One region of the Cellvibrio japonicus Ueda107 genome, then DNA from elsewhere that is predicted to be linked to it. Evidence: predicted binding sites of a transcription regulator. Region 1 holds the regulator's gene; each other region holds the start of a gene.
The links. Region 1 encodes sigma-54, which starts transcription at its own class of promoters, with help from an activator protein. Its sites were predicted from a motif close to TGGCACANNNNTTGCNNT; they were not measured.
Positions count from the first base shown of each region.

Region 2: flgB (flagellar basal body rod protein FlgB) is a predicted target of sigma-54. The motif match lies at 1,956-1,973, and genes of this name have one in related genera.
Region 3: CJA_RS02585 (CmpA/NrtA family ABC transporter substrate-binding protein) is a predicted target of sigma-54. The motif match lies at 2,107-2,124, and genes of this name have one in related genera.
Region 4: CJA_RS10090 (flagellar brake protein) is a predicted target of sigma-54. The motif match lies at 2,347-2,364, and genes of this name have one in related genera.

Region 1 is NC_010995.1:3,289,478-3,294,195, reverse strand. Features, by position in the region: gene rapZ (RNase adapter RapZ) at 1-662, opposite strand, end outside; gene ptsN (PTS IIA-like nitrogen regulatory protein PtsN) at 674-1,120, opposite strand; gene hpf (ribosome hibernation-promoting factor, HPF/YfiA family) at 1,198-1,488, opposite strand; gene CJA_RS13545 (RNA polymerase factor sigma-54) at 1,612-3,240, opposite strand; gene lptB (LPS export ABC transporter ATP-binding protein) at 3,481-4,206, opposite strand; gene lptA (lipopolysaccharide transport periplasmic protein LptA) at 4,211-4,718, opposite strand, start outside; gene lptC (LPS export ABC transporter periplasmic protein LptC) at 4,713-4,718, opposite strand, start outside.
Region 2 is NC_010995.1:2,251,428-2,256,145, reverse strand. Features, by position in the region: gene CJA_RS09425 (chemotaxis protein CheV) at 1-769, shown strand, start outside; gene CJA_RS09420 (CheR family methyltransferase) at 844-1,719, shown strand; gene flgB (flagellar basal body rod protein FlgB) at 2,022-2,423, shown strand; gene flgC (flagellar basal body rod protein FlgC) at 2,458-2,904, shown strand; gene CJA_RS09405 (flagellar hook assembly protein FlgD) at 2,921-3,616, shown strand; gene CJA_RS09400 (flagellar hook-basal body complex protein) at 3,653-4,718, shown strand, end outside.
Region 3 is NC_010995.1:642,075-646,792, reverse strand. Features, by position in the region: gene galB (beta-galactosidase GalB) at 1-243, opposite strand, end outside; gene CJA_RS02600 (oxidative damage protection protein) at 366-641, opposite strand; gene mutY (A/G-specific adenine glycosylase) at 645-1,760, opposite strand; gene CJA_RS02585 (CmpA/NrtA family ABC transporter substrate-binding protein) at 2,213-3,562, shown strand; gene ntrB (nitrate ABC transporter permease) at 3,575-4,450, shown strand.
Region 4 is NC_010995.1:2,394,824-2,399,541, forward strand. Features, by position in the region: gene ald (alanine dehydrogenase) at 1-261, opposite strand, end outside; gene CJA_RS10075 (hypothetical protein) at 558-1,070, shown strand; gene ttcA (tRNA 2-thiocytidine(32) synthetase TtcA) at 1,093-2,001, opposite strand; gene CJA_RS10085 (hypothetical protein) at 2,089-2,286, shown strand; gene CJA_RS10090 (flagellar brake protein) at 2,410-3,201, shown strand; gene CJA_RS10095 (methyl-accepting chemotaxis protein) at 3,354-4,718, shown strand, end outside.

The DNA of each region.
Region 1 (4,718 bases):
TCCTGGACTGTGACCTGCTCTTCGAGAAACTCAACAACGTCAGCATCCAACCCGGTCTGGGGGCGGAGGTGTGGCTTCCAATGGGGATTGGGCAGGCAGCGGGCATCGAAGACCAGGTCGGCATTAACCGGGGTGCCGTGTTTAAACCCAAAGGATTCAAACAGGATTGCCATGGTGGCTTCGGTTCGCCCCACCACCCGATCCTTAACCAGATCGCGCAATTCATGCAGGTTGAGGTGGCTGGTATCAATTGTTTGGTCGGCCGCATCGCGGATGGGTTCGAGCAGGTTTTGCTCCAGCGCTATAGCTTCTTCAAGGCTGGTGCTCTTGTCGCTTAACGGGTGTTTACGACGGGTTTCACTAAAGCGCTGGATGAGAACGGAAGGATGGGAGTCCAGGTAGATTGTGTGAAAGGGCAGATGGGCCTCTTTCAAGGTGGATACCATCTTGGGAAAGAGACTCAAATCCTGCCAGGCATTACGCACATCAATGCCTATGGCAAACTTTTGCGCCTGATCCTTGTGGATTTCAATCTGTGCAACCAGTGCGGGTAGCAGGCTAACAGGCAGGTTATCGATGCAGTTGAACCCCACATCCTCAAGGACATGGAGCGCTGTCGTTTTTCCCGATCCGGATAGACCGCTGACAATCACTAGGTGCATGTTGGACTCGCTTAGCTGATTGCGGCTTCATACAGATCCTGGTCGCTGGCGGCTGCGCGCAATTTATCGCGGTATTCCGCTTTGTTGAGCGCATTAACCAGGGATGACAGGGTCTGCAAATGTTCGTCATGGGCCTCTTCGGGCACCAGCATGGCAAACAGGATATCGACGGGCTGTGAATCTATTGCGTCAAAGTCGACTGGCTCGGTCAACGTGATCAGGGCACCAACGGTTCCCTGACAGTTTTCCACCCGGCAGTGGGGAATGGCAATGCCATAACCTATGCCGGTTGAGCCCAGGCGCTCACGTGCGATAAGGCGGCGAAATAAGTCTTCCGCATCAATATGGGTGACATCCTGGGCGATGGTGTTGGCCAACAGTTCCAGGGCTCGTTTCTTGCTGCCCCCCTCAACGCGGCAAAGCGTGCGTTTGGGGCTGATTAACGCTTGAATTTCCATAGGGTTACTGTCGTCGTATCTTCTCTTGTCGTTAAGCCCCGGCTCAGGTGCTCCGAGGCTGATTGGGTTGGTGTGGCTTAACGGTGGCTGCGCAACTTTTCTTTATGCTTGATCAACTGCCGATCCAGTTTGTCAGCCAGTGCATCAATAGCTGCGTATAAGTCTTCATGGGTCGCATCAGCAAACAAGTCTTTGCCGCTGACATGAACTGTGGCTTCTGCCTTTTGAATCAGTTTATCCACCGAGAGGATGACATGGGTATTGGTTATACGATCATGGTGATGACTGAGTCTTTCCAATTTGTTATTGACGTAATCCCTGAGCGATTCAGTAACTTCCAGATGGTGGCCACTGATAGTTATTTGCATAAGTACATCCTCTCGTTTCACGCGGACTGGTAAAAAATGACAGTTGATTCAGCAGTTGCAACTGATAACAACCTGTTGGTGCGTCCCGGCGTTCGCCATCTGTCCTGGGTATTGGGCCTGGATTTACAGGCTTTTGCGTTCATTGGATGGCGGAATATTGAGCGATTCACGGTACTTGGCGATAGTGCGCCTGGCAACCTGGATACCCTGTTCTGCCAGCAATTCGGTAATCTTGCTGTCGCTCAGGGGTTTTTTCGGATTCTCTGCGCTCACCAGCTTTTTGATGATGGCGCGTATGGCTGTCGATGAACACTCGCCGCCACTGTCTGTACTGACATGACTCGAAAAAAAGTACTTGAGTTCAAAAATCCCCTGGGGGGTATGCATGTATTTTTGCGTAGTTACCCGTGAAATAGTCGATTCGTGCATGCCGACAATTTCTGCAATATCGTGCAATACCAGGGGTTTCATGGCTTCGGGGCCATACTCGAGAAAGCCGCGCTGTTTTTCCACAATACAGCTGGCTACCTTGAGCAGGGTTTCGTTGCGGCTCTGTAAGCTTTTGAGAAACCAGCGGGCTTCCTGCAAATTATCCTTGAGGAAGGTGTTGTCGCTGCTGGAGTCAGCGCGACGCACCATAGAGGCGTAGTCTGAATTGATGCGCAAACGTGGCGCTATGTCGGGATTGAGCTCCACAATCCAGCGACTGTCACGTTTTTCCACAAAGACATCAGGCACTACATATTCAGTATCGCCGCTGGCAATAATGTCACCCGGACGCGGGTTGAGCCCCTGGATAAGTGTTACCGCCTGGCTGAGTTCTGCCTCCTTGAGCTTGGTGCGACGCATCAATTGGCGATAATCGCGGCTACCCAGGAGTGGCAGGTATTGCTTAACAATCAGTTTGGCGGGCTCCAGAAAAGGGGTTTGTGGATCAAATTGCTGGAGTTGTACCAACAGGCATTCGGACAGGTTTTGGCTGCATACACCGCAGGGATCAAATTGCTGCAGACGGTGTTGTACGGCGACCACTTCATCTTCTTCAAGCTCTTCAAGCTCTGCTGCCAGTCCATCATAGATCTCGTGGATGCTGATAGAGAGCATACCACTGGGCTCTACTGCGTCGATAATTGCCATGGCAACCAGGCGATCGCGGTCAGACATGGGGGTCAGGTTCAGTTGCCAGGTGAGGTGGTCATAAATCGAATCGGTTGTGGCGCGACGGCTCTCAAAATCGTTGTCTTCGTTATCGTAGTTACTGGAGCTGCTGCTGGAGGAGGCCTGGTAAACATCGTCCCAACTGGTATCTACCGGTAAATCAGCAGGGATGGAGTCTGACCAGTCCCCGGCGCTATCGCCAAAACTGTCGGCGTCAAAGTCCGATTCTGCCGCGGCTTCAAAGCCTTCTCCATTGCTACTGGCGTAATCATTTGATTCGCTGCTGGAATAACTGTCAGTGCTGGTACTGGAAGTGTAATTGTCGCTCAGCTGGTCTGTGGTGTTTGCTGCTGGATCTGCGGCGACCTCAAGGGTTCGCTCGTAATCACTGGTATCCGGTTCGCCAGTGTCGTAGTTGGTTTCATTGCCACCCTCGTAGTTTTCCTCCAATTCCAGCATGGGGTTGGAGTCCAGTGCTTCCTGGATTTCCTGTTGCAAGTCCAGCGTGGAAAGCTGCAATAGGCGAATGGCCTGTTGCAACTGCGGGGTCATGGTGAGTTGCTGACCGAGCTTTAATTGGAGTGATTGCTTCATTATGGGGGCAACAAAACCTGTTCAGGGTGAAACCGGGGTGGTGTCCTGGGTAGACACCGGATGTACGCAGGTATGGATAGATAAAACGCCAACCTTCTTTTAGTGGAGTTTAGACAGGCTTTGATTCCCAATCAATAAGCCTTAGCAATCTTTGTGCCTAATGATTAAAAATTAAGAATTGTCAAGTTGTTGCGGTCGCAGAAATCGCTATGTTTCCGGTTGTAGCACCCTGGGTGGTGGTTAGATACGGAAATGCTCACCCAGATAAACCTCTCGTACCCTGGGGTGTGCAAGCACTGTCTCCGGCTGGCCGGAGGCAATAATGTGACCTTCACTCACGATATAAGCAGTTTCACAGATATCCAGGGTTTCACGCACATTATGGTCAGTAATTAATACGCCAATTCCGCGATCCTTGAGGTGGCGAACAATTTCCTTAATGTCGCTTACGGAGATCGGGTCTACACCGGCAAAGGGTTCATCCAGCAAGATGAATTGTGGGTCGGTCGCCAGGGCGCGGGCGATTTCCACGCGGCGACGCTCGCCTCCGGATAGGGACATACCCAGGCTGTTGCGAATGTGGGTGATATGGAATTCACCCAAGAGGGATTCGAGTTTTTCCAGACGCTGCTTGCGGTCGAGATCCTTGCGGGTTTCAAGGATAGCCATGATGTTATCGGCGACAGACAGCTTGCGAAAAATCGATGCCTCTTGTGGCAGGTAGCCAATGCCGGCACGTGCGCGCCCGTGAATCGGCAAAGGAGTGATATCCAGATCGTCAATCAGTACGCGTCCTTTATCTGCCGGTACCAGACCCGCAATCATGTAAAAACAGGTTGTTTTACCCGCACCGTTAGGGCCGAGTAAACCGACAATGGTACCGCTATCGACGGTCATGGACACATCGACAACGACAGTGCGTTTTTTATAGCTCTTGGCAAGGTTCTGGGCGTGCAATCTGGGCATGGGGTCAGTGCTTGGCTTCGGTTTTGGGCGGAATATAGATATCGACACGAGCGCCATCAATTTGCTTGGCTTTCATGACTTCATTGATGAGGTCGTAATTGATATGCGGCGCTTTCATGACCTGGCCATCTTGCTCAATGGCGGCCTCCTCAACCAGCAGTAAATGCTCATTGTCCGGGGTATAGGTGATGCTTTTAGCGGTTGCAACAATCACCTTTTGGTCCAGGCTGGGTTGCTGTTGGAAGCGCGCAGGAGAGCCAGTGGCAACGATCTTATCCGGCGAACCGTCGGGGCGGGTGCGCACCTTGATGATATCCGCCGTAATTACCAATGAGCCCTGTTCGATGCGCACTGAACCGCTGTAGGTTGACTCACCGATTTTCTGATCAACGACCAGGGTGTCAGCTGTGCCGCGGATCACCTGGTTGCGATCTTCCGGTAAGGCCAATGCCGGGGTTGCCAGGGTGAGTAACAGGCTGCTGGCCAGAAATGCGAGGAAAGGGAGTTTAACG
Region 2 (4,718 bases), 1.0 Mb from region 1:
TCGCGGTGGAACCTTGCCAATCATGGATATGAATCTGGCGATTGGTAAGCGGGCGCTACCAGATATAGAAAGTTGTTTTGTCATCATCACTGAATACAACCGTACCGCCCAGGGGTTTCTGGTTCGTTCGGTCGAGCGAATTGTGAATATGAACTGGGGAGATATACACCCGCCACCCAAGGGGGCAGGTAAGGAGCACTACCTTACCGCTGTGACCCAGGTCGATGGCCAGTTAGTAGAAATTATTGATGTTGAGAAAATCCTGGCTGAAGTATCGCCAATCCGCGAAGAGGTCAGTGCAGGCGTCATCCAGGATGGCATTGCCGAGCGCGCGGTACAGCGGCATGTCCTTATCGTTGATGACTCAACCATTGCGCGCAAGCAGATCCAGCGTGTCGTTGAGGGTATGGGGATTCGCACAACCCTGAAAAAGGATGGTGCCGAAGCGCTGGCGTACCTTAAAAGCTTGTTGAAGGAAGGTAAGGACCCCTACGGTGAATTGATTATGATCATCTGCGATATTGAAATGCCGGAGATGGATGGTTATACCTTTACTGCCGAAGTGCGCAATAATCCTGAGCTTAAAAACCTGCATATTATTTTGCACACCTCCCTGAGTGGGGTGTTTAATGAGGCGATGGTGCGCAAGGTTGGCGCGGATGATTTCCTTGCCAAGTTCCACCCGGATGAGCTGGCCCGTCGTGTCAATGATCGTGTATTGGCAATGACCGGTGAGAGCCTCTTGCCTGCGGTTCAACCAGGCGCCTGATCAACCTGTATAGGTCGCGATACCGGGAGCGGATGCTCCCGGTGTTCAGGTGGTAATCCTGATTTTGGATTTTTATGATTAACAAATCCCCCCCCTTTGGTCAGCCTAACCCTCGCGATCGTATTGATCCGGGAGAGTTTGACCAGTTTCGCCAGTTTCTTGAGGACGCTTGCGGTATATCGCTGGGCGACAACAAGCAATACCTGGTGACTAACCGTATTCGTCGCATCCTGGAGGAAAACAATCTGCATTCGTTTGGCGAGCTGGTTAAAGTGCTTAAACAGGGCTTTAACCGTAAGTTGCGTGAGCAAGTCATTGATTGCATGACAACCAACGAAACCTTCTGGTTTCGCGACATCTACCCCTATGAATACCTGCGTAACACTCTTTTGCCGCAATTGATGGTTCCCAACAACCGCATGTTTGGCCCAATCCGTATCTGGTCTGCCGCCTGCTCCTCGGGACAAGAGCCTTATTCCATCAGTATGATGGTGGAGGAATACAAGCGATTGCAGATGGGTAATTTGTCCCGTCCGGTGCAGGTGATTGCTACGGATTTATCCTCTACCGTGTTAGAGCAGGCGCGCAAGGGGGAATATGACCGCCTTTCTGTGATTCGCGGTCTGACAGAGGACCGCCTGGATCGCTATTTTGACAAGTTGTCTGATAATACCTGGCGTGTTAAGTCTGCCATCAAGGAACGCATTGAATTTAGGCCAATGAATTTGATGGACTCTTATGCTGTGCTGGGTAAATTCGATATTGTGTTTTGTCGCAATGTACTGATTTATTTCAACGCGGAACTCAAACGTCAGATTTTGCAAAAAATCCATGCGTCCCTCCGTCCGGGAGGCATTCTCTTCCTGGGTTCTTCAGAAGGATTGGCCGGTGTAGCTGATCTGTTTGAAATGGTTCGCTGCGAGCCAGGTATTGTTTATCGCGCTATCTGACCTGTGTCCTGCCTGTCATTATCCTTTTCTTTATCTTCTAAAACGCCTTAAGCATTTTGCCTGCTCCCACCTGTTGAAGGGTGGGGCGTTGCTGCGCAGGTACATTATAGGCGACAGGCATATCGGCCATCCTGGCGGTAATCTCTTGCCGCTTTGCCGTTGCCGCCTTCTGTTTTAAAACCCATTTTTGTTTAAAAAACAATAAATATCAATAAGTTAATGTGTGTTGTAGGTGTTGGCACACGCATTGCTGTGGATCACTCAAGGGAAATCATCCCATTGATCGTTACAGGTAATGCCTTATGTCCATCTCTTTCGATAAAGCCCTGGGTATCCATGAATCAGCACTCAAGTTTCGCTCTGAACGCGCTTCGGTGCTGGCCAATAACCTGGCCAATATAGATACCCCCAATTACAAGGCGCGCGATGTTGATTTCAAACAGGCCCTGGGGCAGCAAATGAAAAAAGCCGAGCGCTTTGATGTGGCTACCACCAACGAAAAACACATACCCGCGTCAACATTTGTCGGTGTGGATGAGGGTTTGCTCTATCGCGTTCCCCAGCAGCCCTCGATTGATGGCAATACGGTGGAAGATCAGATTGAACATGCGGAGTACATGAAAAACGCATTGGCATTCCAGGCCAGCTTTCAATTCCTGAACAGTAAATTTTCCGGCTTGCGCTCCGCGATTCGCGGTGAGTAACGGGCAGGGTAACTGAATAAGGCGGAAACACATTATGGCACTTGGCACTATTTTCGATATCGCAGGCACTGGCATGAACGCACAAAGCCTGCGCCTGAATACAACCGCCAGCAACCTGGCAAACGCACAGTCTGCCAGCTCCAGTGTGGATGAGGTGTATCGCAGCCGCCAGCCTGTTTTTGCAGCGATTGCACAACAGGCGATGGGCAACCTTAATGGCGCTGGTTACAGCCAAAACGAGCTTGATGCCAATGCCGGTGTGCAGGTATTGGGAATTGTTGAAAGTGATGCACCTTTGCAGCGCCGTTATGAGCCTGGTCACCCCAAGGCCGATGCCGATGGTTATGTGTTTTATCCCAACGTAAATCCCGTTGAGGAAATGGCCAATATGATTTCTGCGTCGCGTTCATTCCAGATGAATGTCGAGGTCATGAATTCTGCCAAGCAAATGGTTCAGCGCGTATTGACTCTGGGTCAGTAACCGAGGGAGACAAGTGATGACAACTGTTACCGGCAATTCCAGTGTTGTTGACAACCTGAGCATTACCAAGCGTCAGGAAACCAAGCGCAATAGTAATGAATTGGGACAAGCGGCGTTCCTGGAATTAATGATTGCGCAAATGAATAACCAGAACCCACTGAGCCCTCAGGATAATACCGAGTTTGTGGCCCAACTGGCGCAGTTCAGTTCTGTAGAGGGCCTGGAGCGTTTAAATAAAAGTTTTAACAGCTTTATGTCGAACAACGCACTCCAGGCATCGTCATTGGTTGGCCGCAGCGTTAGCGTGGAGTCGGATAAGAGCACGCTGTATAGCGGTGGCATAGTGGCGGGCAGCGTAACCCTGGATTATGCGACTACCGATACGCAAATGCGTATCTATGATGCCAATGGTGCCCTGGTTCAAACTATTCCGGTTGGTGAATTGCCGAGTGGTGAGTCTGTATTCCGCTGGGATGGTCAGAATATTGAAATCAACGGCAACCTGCTGGATTGGGAAGCCGGAGATGATGCCGCTGCTGCTGGTCAATATCGCTTCGAAGTCACCGCGACCCAGAATGGCAAATCCGAGGCAATCGCAACATCGCTGAGCGCTAATGTGAACAGCGTGACCATTGGTGACAATGGCGAGCTGATCCTCAACCTGGCAGGCATAGGTGCAGTGGAAGCCAGCAAGGTTAAACAATTTAACTAGTGTCGATAAAAAACCTTTTACAGGTCGAGGTGTACTATGTCCTTTAATACAGCTTTAAGCGGAATTCGCGCTGCCAACACCGACTTGCAAGTGACGGGTAATAATATTGCCAACGCCAGCACAATCGGTTTTAAAAGTTCGCGTGCTGAATTCGGTGATGTATACACCAGCACCCTGTTGGGGGGAGGGGCCAATACGCCCGGTAGCGGTGTGACCATTCAAAATATTCGCCAGCAGTTTACCCAGGGCAACCTTAAATTCACCCAGAACGAACTGGATTTGTCGATTAATGGTGAAGGCTTTTTCGTGGTAGAAAAAAACGGTGAGCGTTTATTCACCCGTGCCGGTACCTTCGGCCTTGATAAAAATGGCTATATCGTTAATGGTACCGGCGCCTTGCTGCAAGGTTTTGTTGCCGATGCAAATGGCAATATCAGCGGTGTGTTAAGTGATTTGCGTGTTGATGTCAGCTCCCAGGCCCCTCGCCAGACAACCGCTGTGGATGCTTCATTCAACCTGAATGCCAACGAAAGTGTGCTGGAAACAACCGGCCAGCGTTTCAGTTCCAATGGTTCGGGTGTCAACGAAGCCCAGCAGGGGGCGAAAACCGCAACAACATCAACATTGAATGTGGGTGCAGTTTCTTTGGCTCCTAGCGGAAGTATCACCTTCTCTCCCAGCAATACCACGACCTTTACCCTGTATCGCACCGATCCGGTGACCTTGGCAACGACGTCGTCAACCATACAGCTTAACTCAGGTTCTGCTGCTTCTACCTCGGCGTTGGCTAACCTGATTAACTCTGCAAACTTTGATTCGCCGTCTCCTGTCAACGTGGAGGCCTATGCCGATGCAACAACGGGCGAGTTGCGTTTCCGCGACCTGGCAACAGGTGTTGCGTCGATTATTGCTGTTGAAGTCAACCCGGCTTCTGATGCCAACCCCTTAACTACGGCATTGAATGGTGCAGCTACCAGTGTCGGTGTTGCACATCCCACGGCGTTCCAGGCTGGGGTGCCGGAGGTTACCAATAATTACGGGTCCCATACCCTGGTTATCCGCAACCCGGGTGGTACGGATGTTACCTACATCAGTGAGTATG
Region 3 (4,718 bases), 1.9 Mb from region 1:
GCGTACATCGTAAATCAGTGCATCGGATTTGCCCTCGGGGTACTTCATAAAACGCCAGCCGCTGTTGAGCAGTATCCGCTCACGCGGGCTGGTATCGGCTGCCTGCGATGCCTGAGCGGCATCCCCCGGACGATCACTGCATGCCCCCAGCATCAGGCCAAGCACCAAGACAAGGATAAGCCAACAGTGGGAATAGGAAAGAGAGCCGGCGGTATCCCCGGCACTTCTCGAAAAGAGCTGCATATCAAGCCTCATTTTCTTATAGAAATCATAAATCAATGAACTTGTATACTAGTCTTACAATATCAATATTGTCAAAACAACCATTAGCAGCTTGGGATTAAGTTTTGTTAGGCCAACACATCCTATTGGTTGCTGGGCGGCACATAACCGTCCGCCTGATCATAGCCTTCGCCGGATAAGAATTTATGCATCTGCTCGGTGAGGTACACCTTGGTACCCATATCCATCACATTCAAACGCTTTTCATTAATCAGCATGGTTTGGTGGGCCATCCACTCCTGCCAGGCTTTTTTGGAAACGTTATCGAACAGATCCTGCCCCTTGGCACCCGGATAGGGCGGAAAGTCCAGTCCTTCCAATTGTTGTTTGTATTTGCGGCAAAACACCATACGTGCCATGGGTTATCTCCTGGATCTGGCCTTGGTTGCAGAAGGCCTGGTTGGGGATGTCGCACCGGCGCGGGGATCAAGCTGCGCCAGTTGCTGCAGTAACTTCTTCACCGGGGCCGCCAACCCCAGCTCATCCGGTTGATGGGGGTTGTACCAGTGATAACCGGATTGCGCCACCGCTTTATGTACCCGGTTCAGCTGTACCAGCACCGGGGTAATATCCAGGTGGTAGTGGCTGAAAGTATGGCGATAGCTATCCCAGGTTTCCAGGCTGGCGAGGGAGCCAAACAGCCGCTCCGCATGGGCTTCCACATCCTGTTCCAGGGCCAGCTCGGGAAAACTCCAGAGTCCACCCCAGATACCCTGGGCCGGGCGCTGCTCCAGCAGTACATCCCCGGCCGGGTCGCGCACCATCAATAGCTGTACGGACTTTTCCGGCAACGCTTTTTTGGGCTTCTTGCCCGGATAGTCCTGCGGATTCCCCTGGGCATGGGCAATACATCCCTCGCGCACCGGGCAGAGCTCGCAGCGGGGTTTGCTGCGGGTACACAGGGTTGCGCCCATATCCATCATCGCCTGGGTGTAATGGTTAGCGCGGGTTTTCGGGGTATAGGTTTCGGCAATCTCCCACAGGGTGCTGAGTACATCCGTCTGGCCCGGCCAGCCCTCCACCGCGTGGTAACGGGCCAGCACCCGCTTGACGTTGCCATCGAGGATAGCTGCGCGCTTGCCAAAGGCGATACTCACAATCGCCCCGGCGGTGGAGCGGCCTATGCCGGGCAAATCGGCCAGTTCCGCCACCGTCCCGGGAAACTCACCACCGTACTGACTGACCACCGTCTGTGCACAGCGGTGCAGGTTGCGCGCGCGCGCGTAATAGCCCAACCCCGTCCACAGGTGCAATACCTCATCAATTGGCGCTGCCGCCAGGGACTGGACATCGGGAAAGCGCGCCACAAAGCGCTCGAAATAGGGAATCACCGTCGTCACCTGGGTCTGCTGCAACATGATCTCGGACAGCCAGACACGGTAAGGGGTAATGCCCTGCTGCCAGGGCAAGTGCTTGCGGCCATGGCGGTCAAACCAGGCCAGGATGGCTTTGGAAAAAGCGGTATTGGTGGATGCCATAAGTGATACACAAGATGCCCTAACGGATTGGGCGGCGATTCTAAACCGAATGGGACGCCGAGGCGAACACCCTTAGCCAGAGGAAGAATCTCATTTGCACCAGAAAAAGGCGCGACCTATGCACAAAGATGCGTCCAACAGGTGTTCACCCTGGTGCATTTTCGCTTTTTGACCCCAATATCATTTTTTGCAAGCACCAAAACAAGGAATAAATTGGATAAAAAAATCACCACCGGCGTGCACATTTTTATCAGCCACAAAAAATACGCACCAACAAAAAACAAAACCCTTCAAAACAATTCGCATTCATACCCTTTTTAAAAAAATTAATTGTCACGCCAACAACTGGCACTGTTTATGCGTTGCGATTATTGCGTAGCCGGCTCTCTTTCTCTTGCTGTTTTGACCATACCGATTGCAACCCTATCGTTCAGTGAATACGAGGCTCAACCATGGACAACAAAAATATTCCCGATACGCAAGACCCGACCACCGACAAGACTTCGCCGACACAGATGAATCGCCGCAAACTGTTAAAGACCAGCCTGACTGCACTGGGTGGTGCTGCCGCTCTGGGCATCCTACCCAGCGGTTTACGCAGCATTGCCTATGCTGCCACCAGCACCCTAGAAACCACCAAGGCCAAGCTTGGCTTTATCGCTTTAACCGATGCCGCTCCATTATTTGTTGCTGCCGAAAAAGGTTTCTTTGCCAAATACGGCATGACCGGTGTGGAAGTGCTCAAACAATCCTCCTGGGGAACCACGCGCGATAACCTGGTACTGGGCTCGGATAAAAATGGCATCGACGGCGCGCACATTCTCACGCCCATGCCCTACCTGATTGCGACAGGTGCTGTAACCGCCAACAAGCAACAGGTTCCTATGTATAACCTCTTACGCCTGAACCTTGCAGGCCAGTGCATTTCTGTTGGTAAGGAATATGCTGATTTAAAAGTTGGCCTGGATGCCAGCGGTTTCAAAAAAGCCATCGCAGCGAAAAAAGCCTCAGGCAAAGCCGTCAATGCCGCCGTCACATTTCCCGGCGGCACCCATGACTTATGGATGCGCTACTGGCTCTCGGCAGCGGGGATAGATCCCAACAAAGATATTTCCACCATCGTTGTTCCTCCACCACAAATGGTCGCCAATATGAAAGTCGGCAGTATGGACACCTTCTGTGTGTGCGAACCCTGGAATGAACAATTGATTAACCAAAAAATTGGTTATACCGCCCTGACTACCGGTGAGCTCTGGCACAATCACCCGGAAAAATCCCTCTCGCTGCGCGCCGATTGGGTCGATAAAAATCCCAATGCAACCAATGCCTTATTGATGGCCGTCATGGAAGCGCAAATGTACTGCGAAAAACCGGAAAACCGCGAAGAGGTTGCAAAAATTTGCGCTGACCGCAAATGGATTGGCGCACCGTTTAAAGACATCATCAACCGCATGAAAGGCGATTTTGATTACGGCACTGGCCGCGTTGTCAAAAACAGTCCCGAACAAATGCGTTACTGGGCAGACCAGGCGTCCTATCCATTCAAAAGCCACGATCTCTGGTTCCTCACCGAAGATATTCGCTGGGGCTACTTACCAGCCAATACCGATACCAAAGCACTGGTCGATAAAGTCAATCGCGAAGATTTGTGGCGTAAAGCAGCAGCCGACCTCAGTGTCCCGGCTGCTGATATTCCAGCAAGCAGTTCGCGTGGCGTGGAAACATTTTTCGACGGCAAAGTCTTTGACCCGGAAAATCCCAAAGCCTATCTCGATAGCCTGGCCATTAAATACCTGGCCTAAGGAGATAAAGTCATGAGTCACTCCAGTGCCACATCCCAAGCCGGTTACACCTCATCAGCAACAGGTACCGACACCAGGAAAACAGCCAGCCAACGGTTTGCGCAAATCAGTAATTACCTGCTGGTACGCGTAGTACCCGCGCTGATGATGATCACCCTGCTGGTAGGGTTATGGGAAATTATTTGTTCCAGACCCGATTCCAACCTACCGTCGGCCAGCCAGGTTATCGAGGAAACCATTTACCTGATTGAAAACCCGTTTTACGACAATGGAGGTACCGATGTCGGGATGGGCTGGCAAATATTGGCCAGCCTAAAGCGAGTGGCAGTGGGTTATACCCTGGCTGTCATTGCCGGTGTAGCACTGGGCATTTTAGTAGGCCAATCGCTCTGGGCCATGCGCGGACTCGATCCGATATTCCAGGTGCTGCGCACCGTCCCTCCCCTGGCCTGGCTGCCGCTTTCACTCGCCGGCTTCCAGGACAGCCACCCCTCTGCCATCTTCGTTATTTTTATCACTTCCATCTGGCCGATCATCATCAACACCTCGGTCGGCGTGCGTAACATCCCCATGGACTACCGCAACGTCGCGCGCGTCATCCAGCTACCCGGATGGCAATACTTCTACAAAATCATGCTCCCCGCCGCCGCACCTTATATTTTCTCGGGACTGCGTATCGGCGTAGGCCTCTCCTGGCTTGCCATTGTCGCCGCAGAAATGCTGGTAGGCGGTGTCGGTATCGGCTTCTTCATCTGGGACGCCTGGAACTCATCGCGCATCAGCGACATCATCCTCGCCCTCATCTACGTCGGCCTGGTCGGCTTCGCCCTCGACCGCCTGGTCGCCCTGGTAGGCCACCTGGTAACCCGCGGCACCAGCTCGGGTTGATTGCGCACTTACCACCACAACCAAAAACGGGAGCCGAGGCTCCCGTTTTTTATTGCTGCTTTGCAGGAAACGATAATGTAGATTTACCTTTTTAATTCTATACAAGGATTCTGTTATGCCAAATCAAACAAATGTATAAAATTTTCTAAATTTGTACACCATTAAGCAATAGGCTGTTGAAGTCGTGTAATGGTGAGTAATTTTTAGGTGTGATATAAATCCTGAGAGTTATTTTAATTGTATGTCATACGGACATTATTAATTTTTA
Region 4 (4,718 bases), 890 kb from region 1:
AGGTTGCAACAGCGAATATTCAGAGGGCTGGGGTTCTTTTACCTTGACGATAAGCCGGGCGGACGCATACACCTCCGCTATGGACGCTGATAAATGCGCACCTGCCCGCTGATAATCCATATCGCTAAAACCTGCGGCAATACCTGCACCTGTTTGAACCAGTACCTGATGCCCCAGGCGGGTTAATTCCGCCACCCCCGCCGGTGTCATGGCTACGCGATTTTCCCCCGCTTTCACTTCTTTCGGTACACCCAAATGCATGAAGACCTCCGCAAACACCCTTGTTTTCAAAGCACATTTAAGACCCTGTAGTTCGAGTATAGCCAGCCATGGATGGCAGTGCCTGCATCAGGGTAAGGATTACATCTGCCACCAGGGCGGACTGGCATGACCTATGCTGCACACTATTCAACCAGGAAAATACGCCAAAAAACGGTACAAAAAATCACCACTTAGTGGTTTACGTGCTAATAGATGACGAAAATTGTCACCCAAGTTATTTATTGTCACGCAATATGAGTGGTACTGGGAATCAGGTATTAATAAAGCGAGCGATCATGATCAATCACGCTGCCGAGCTGCAAGAGTATGTTATCCGTCCCTGCCTGAAGCACTTGGGGATAGAAGATCCGGCGATGGAATTGTTATTGTTGGGCACCGCCGCCAGGGAATCGTCGCAAGGTTTTCAATGTTGCTGTCCGGTCAGCGGGGGGCTTGGTCTCTATCACATCACCCCGGAGCGGCACCAGCAGGTTTGGGATCAAATACTGATCCGCAGTCCCGATATGGCGTCCAACGTGCGTGGGCTTGCCAGCCAGCAGGGGTTCCTCAAAGCACCGCACCAGGAGCTGGTGACCAACCTGCTCTATGCCACGGCAATCGCCTGGGCTATTTACTGGGGGGCAAACGTCTCATCTGCTGACCTGAAGGATGTTACGGCCATGGCCAATACCTGGGCCAGGGATTTTGATAATGGCAGCCGACAGCAGGATGGGAATTACAGTGTTGCCAGCTTTCTGCACAGCTATCGCAAATGGATATTACGCGATAAGCGTATGCGTGCTGCCTGATCCCGCTTTTCCTGCTCACCTATCAATGGATGTCCAACACATCCACATACTGAACCACCTCTTCTTGTGCCGGGCGATGCCAGTTGGGTACTGCACAGGCATCCGACGCATCCTCCACGGCGGTGGCGGTTTTATCGATGGCCAGGTTAACGAAATCAAACAATTCCAGATCCCCCAACTGCGATGGCTGGACGTTGCGGATTGCCGTGAAGATCGTCTCTGTGCGCCCCGGAAATTGACGCTCCCAGGCGTGCAGCATCTCTTTTACTGCCTGGCGCTGAAGGTTTTCCTGGGAGCCGCAAAGGTTGCAGGGAATGATCGGAAAACCTTTCAATCGGGCAAACTCAGCAATATCTTCCTCTGCACAATACGCCAGGGGGCGAATCACGATATTGCGCTTGTCATCAGACAAGAGTTTGGGCGGCATGGCTTTAAGCTTGCCGCCATAGAACATATTCAGGAACAGGGTTTCAATGATGTCATCGCGGTGATGGCCCAGGGCAATCTTGGTCGCCCCGATTTCATCGGCAAACCCGTAGAGGGTACCGCGTCTCAGGCGTGAGCAAAGACCGCAGGTTGTTTTCCCCTCCGGCACTACCTCCTTCACAATGCTGTAGGTATCGCGCTCAATAATATGGAAAGGTACGCCCAGCTGCGCCAGGTAATTGGGAAGTACATGTTCGGGAAAGCCCGGTTGCTTTTGGTCCATATTCACCGCAACCAGCTCAAACCTGATCGGCGCGGTTTGTTGCAAACTCAATAGGATATCCAACATGGTGTAGGAGTCCTTACCGCCGGACAGGCATACCATCACCTTATCGCCATCCTCAATCATGTTGTAATCCACAATGGCACTGCCCGTCTGGCGGCGCAGGCGCTTTTGCAACTTGTTGAATTCGAGGCGATCTTTGCGTTGATTGAGACTGGTCATGCCGGGTACCCTGGAGTTACTGGCAAGCCGGGCCCATAGGCAGCCCGACTTGAAACAAGGCGCGCATTGTACGGATTTTAAGCCCCGGTGGAAAACGAATCCGATAAAGAGAAAAACGAATCCGGCAAGCTTGCCGTTACCTTCCCCCAGCAGGTTATTTTCAGCACAACGCCCGGCAAGGATTTGCCGCCATCTGCGCGAAACTTTCAACCGGAGCAACCCAATACCGATTCAGGTGACAATCTGCCGAATACCGCTATACACCAGCAATGGTGCGGCCTATGATCAATCCACATCCATAAATAAGTATGTTCGCGGCGGGGATTGCCCCAATAAATAGCCGGCTGGCATAGCGCTTGCTCCAGTGAATTCCGGATAGCCACTCTCGTGCAGGTTCAGGAGTTGACGATGTCGATTTTCAAAAAATGGTTTAACAAAGTCCCCTCCCGGGGTATGGCAGAGAGTCACCTCCCTGAAGCTGATACCAACCTTAGCCTGGCCAGCCATATTCCCGACCAATACCTGGTGCTCTGGCAACTCTATAAACAACGCCAACTGCTGGAGATACGCCTGGGCTCTGCCAGCCGTACCTATCAGTCCATGATCCTTGCCCTGGATATAGAGCGAGGCCTGATGTGGCTGGATGATTTATTCCCCCAACAGCTTATCCTGGACACAGGGGATGAAATTACCATCCGCCACCATCGCCAAAGCGAGCAATTGCTTATTCGCACCCACATTACGGCCCTCGGCAGCACTTATGGCGCCAGCGGCCTGGCAGTTCCCTTACCGGAACAGGCACATTACACCGCGCGACGCGCCTCCGCCCGTTTTCACGTTGCCAGCGAAACACCGATCCTGGTCAGAATCCGCACGCTTGGCCAGGACCCCTGCTGCGGAACCCTGCAGGATATTTCCAGCGGCGGTATCAAACTTCATGTCGCCGGTAACCTGCTGCCGCATTTACGCCACGGCGTACAACTCCCCTTGTGCGAGTTTCGACTCAACGATGAGTTGCAAATCCACTGTCGCGCACGCGTTTGTGCCTTTCGCCTGATGCGCGCTCCCTATCGCTGTACACAAATCAGCCTTGAGTTTCTTGATTTGCCGGTAGAAAAACGCATTGCCATTGAACATTACCTGCAATGGGCAAATCAGCAGACAGCACCTGCCAACCAGCGGCGCTTCCGGGTTGCCTAATCCACAGGCAGGTTCAATAAGCCCTTAAATTTATTGAGGAAAATTTCCATACTTTTTGCGCCAGGCATCTACACTGAAACAACAAAACCGCTAGCGTTTGTATTCTCCGCCATGCCATAGCATGGCGATTGCTTCACCCAAGGAATTACTTTATGCGTAACAATGGTCCAGTCACCGGGCGCGAAGTCCGCTTCAACGTCGATGAAGAACTTGTCTCTTCTACCAATACTCGTGGTGACATTCAATTTTGCAACGATGTTTTCCAGCGCATTTCCGGCTTTAGCCACGAAGAACTGATTAACCAGCCACATAACCTGATCCGCCATCCGGATATGCCTCCGGCAACCTTCGGCATGATGTGGGGAGCCCTTAAAGCGGGCAAACCCTGGATGGGGATTGTCAAAAATCGCTGTAAAAACGGCGACCACTACTGGGTCGATGCTTATGTCACACCGCTCAAGCAAAGTGGGCAAATTTACGGTTATGAGTCAGTGCGCGCCAAGGCTGATGAAACCATCCGCCGCCGTGCAGAAGTCGTCTACAACCGCCTGAACCAGGGCAAACCCGCTTACTCGGCCCTTGAAAAACTTTGGCACCTATGGGGTAACAGCCTGTTGATTGCATTGGGTGCCTGGGTGTTATTGCTTTTAACCACGTTACTCACAGGCAGCCTGAGCCTGAATACAGGTCTCGCCCTGGTATTGCCAGCCCTGCTCATCGGGTTCGTCGCACATGTCATGCAACAGCAGCGGATACAGCCGGCCCTGCGCTATGCACGCTCCATTATTGAAGATCCCTTTGCAGCTTATATCTACACCGGGCGGGCAGATGGCCTGGGCGAAATCCAGTTCTCGCAAATGGCCATACGCGCGCGCCTGCGCACTGCACTCGGACGTTTCCGCGAATCTGCAAACGAATTGCATCATAAGGCGGAGGATGCCCATTACCACGCCAATAAAACCCACACGGGCATGACCGAGCAGCAGCGCGAAACCGGCAATGTCGCCAATGCCATGCAACAAATGGCTCTGGCGGTACAGGAAGTCGCTACCGGCGCAACCCAAACCTCTACCGCAACCGGCCATGCCATTGATGAGGTTGATAAGGGACACCAGGTTATTGAAGGCGCCAAATTATCGATTGATGATCTTTCCCATACCGTCAGCAACCTCGGCCAAGTGCTGGCCAAGCTCTCGGAAGACAGCGGCAAGATTGCCAGTGTGGTCGACGTCATTCGCAGCATCGCCGAGCAAACCAATTTACTGGCACTCAATGCAGCAATTGAAGCTGCACGTGCAGGCGAACAAGGCCGAGGCTTTGCCGTGGTGGCCGACGAAGTGCGCTCACTGGCCCAACGTACCCAGGAATCTACCGGCCATATCCAGGAGATCATTGGCAACCTCGCCAAGGCCACCCAGGATGCCAGCAGCAACATGCAAAACTGCCTCAACCTCGCCGATCGCAGCGTAAGTGAAATGAGTAATGTGCGCGCGGCCCTGGGGACGATTGCCGACTCG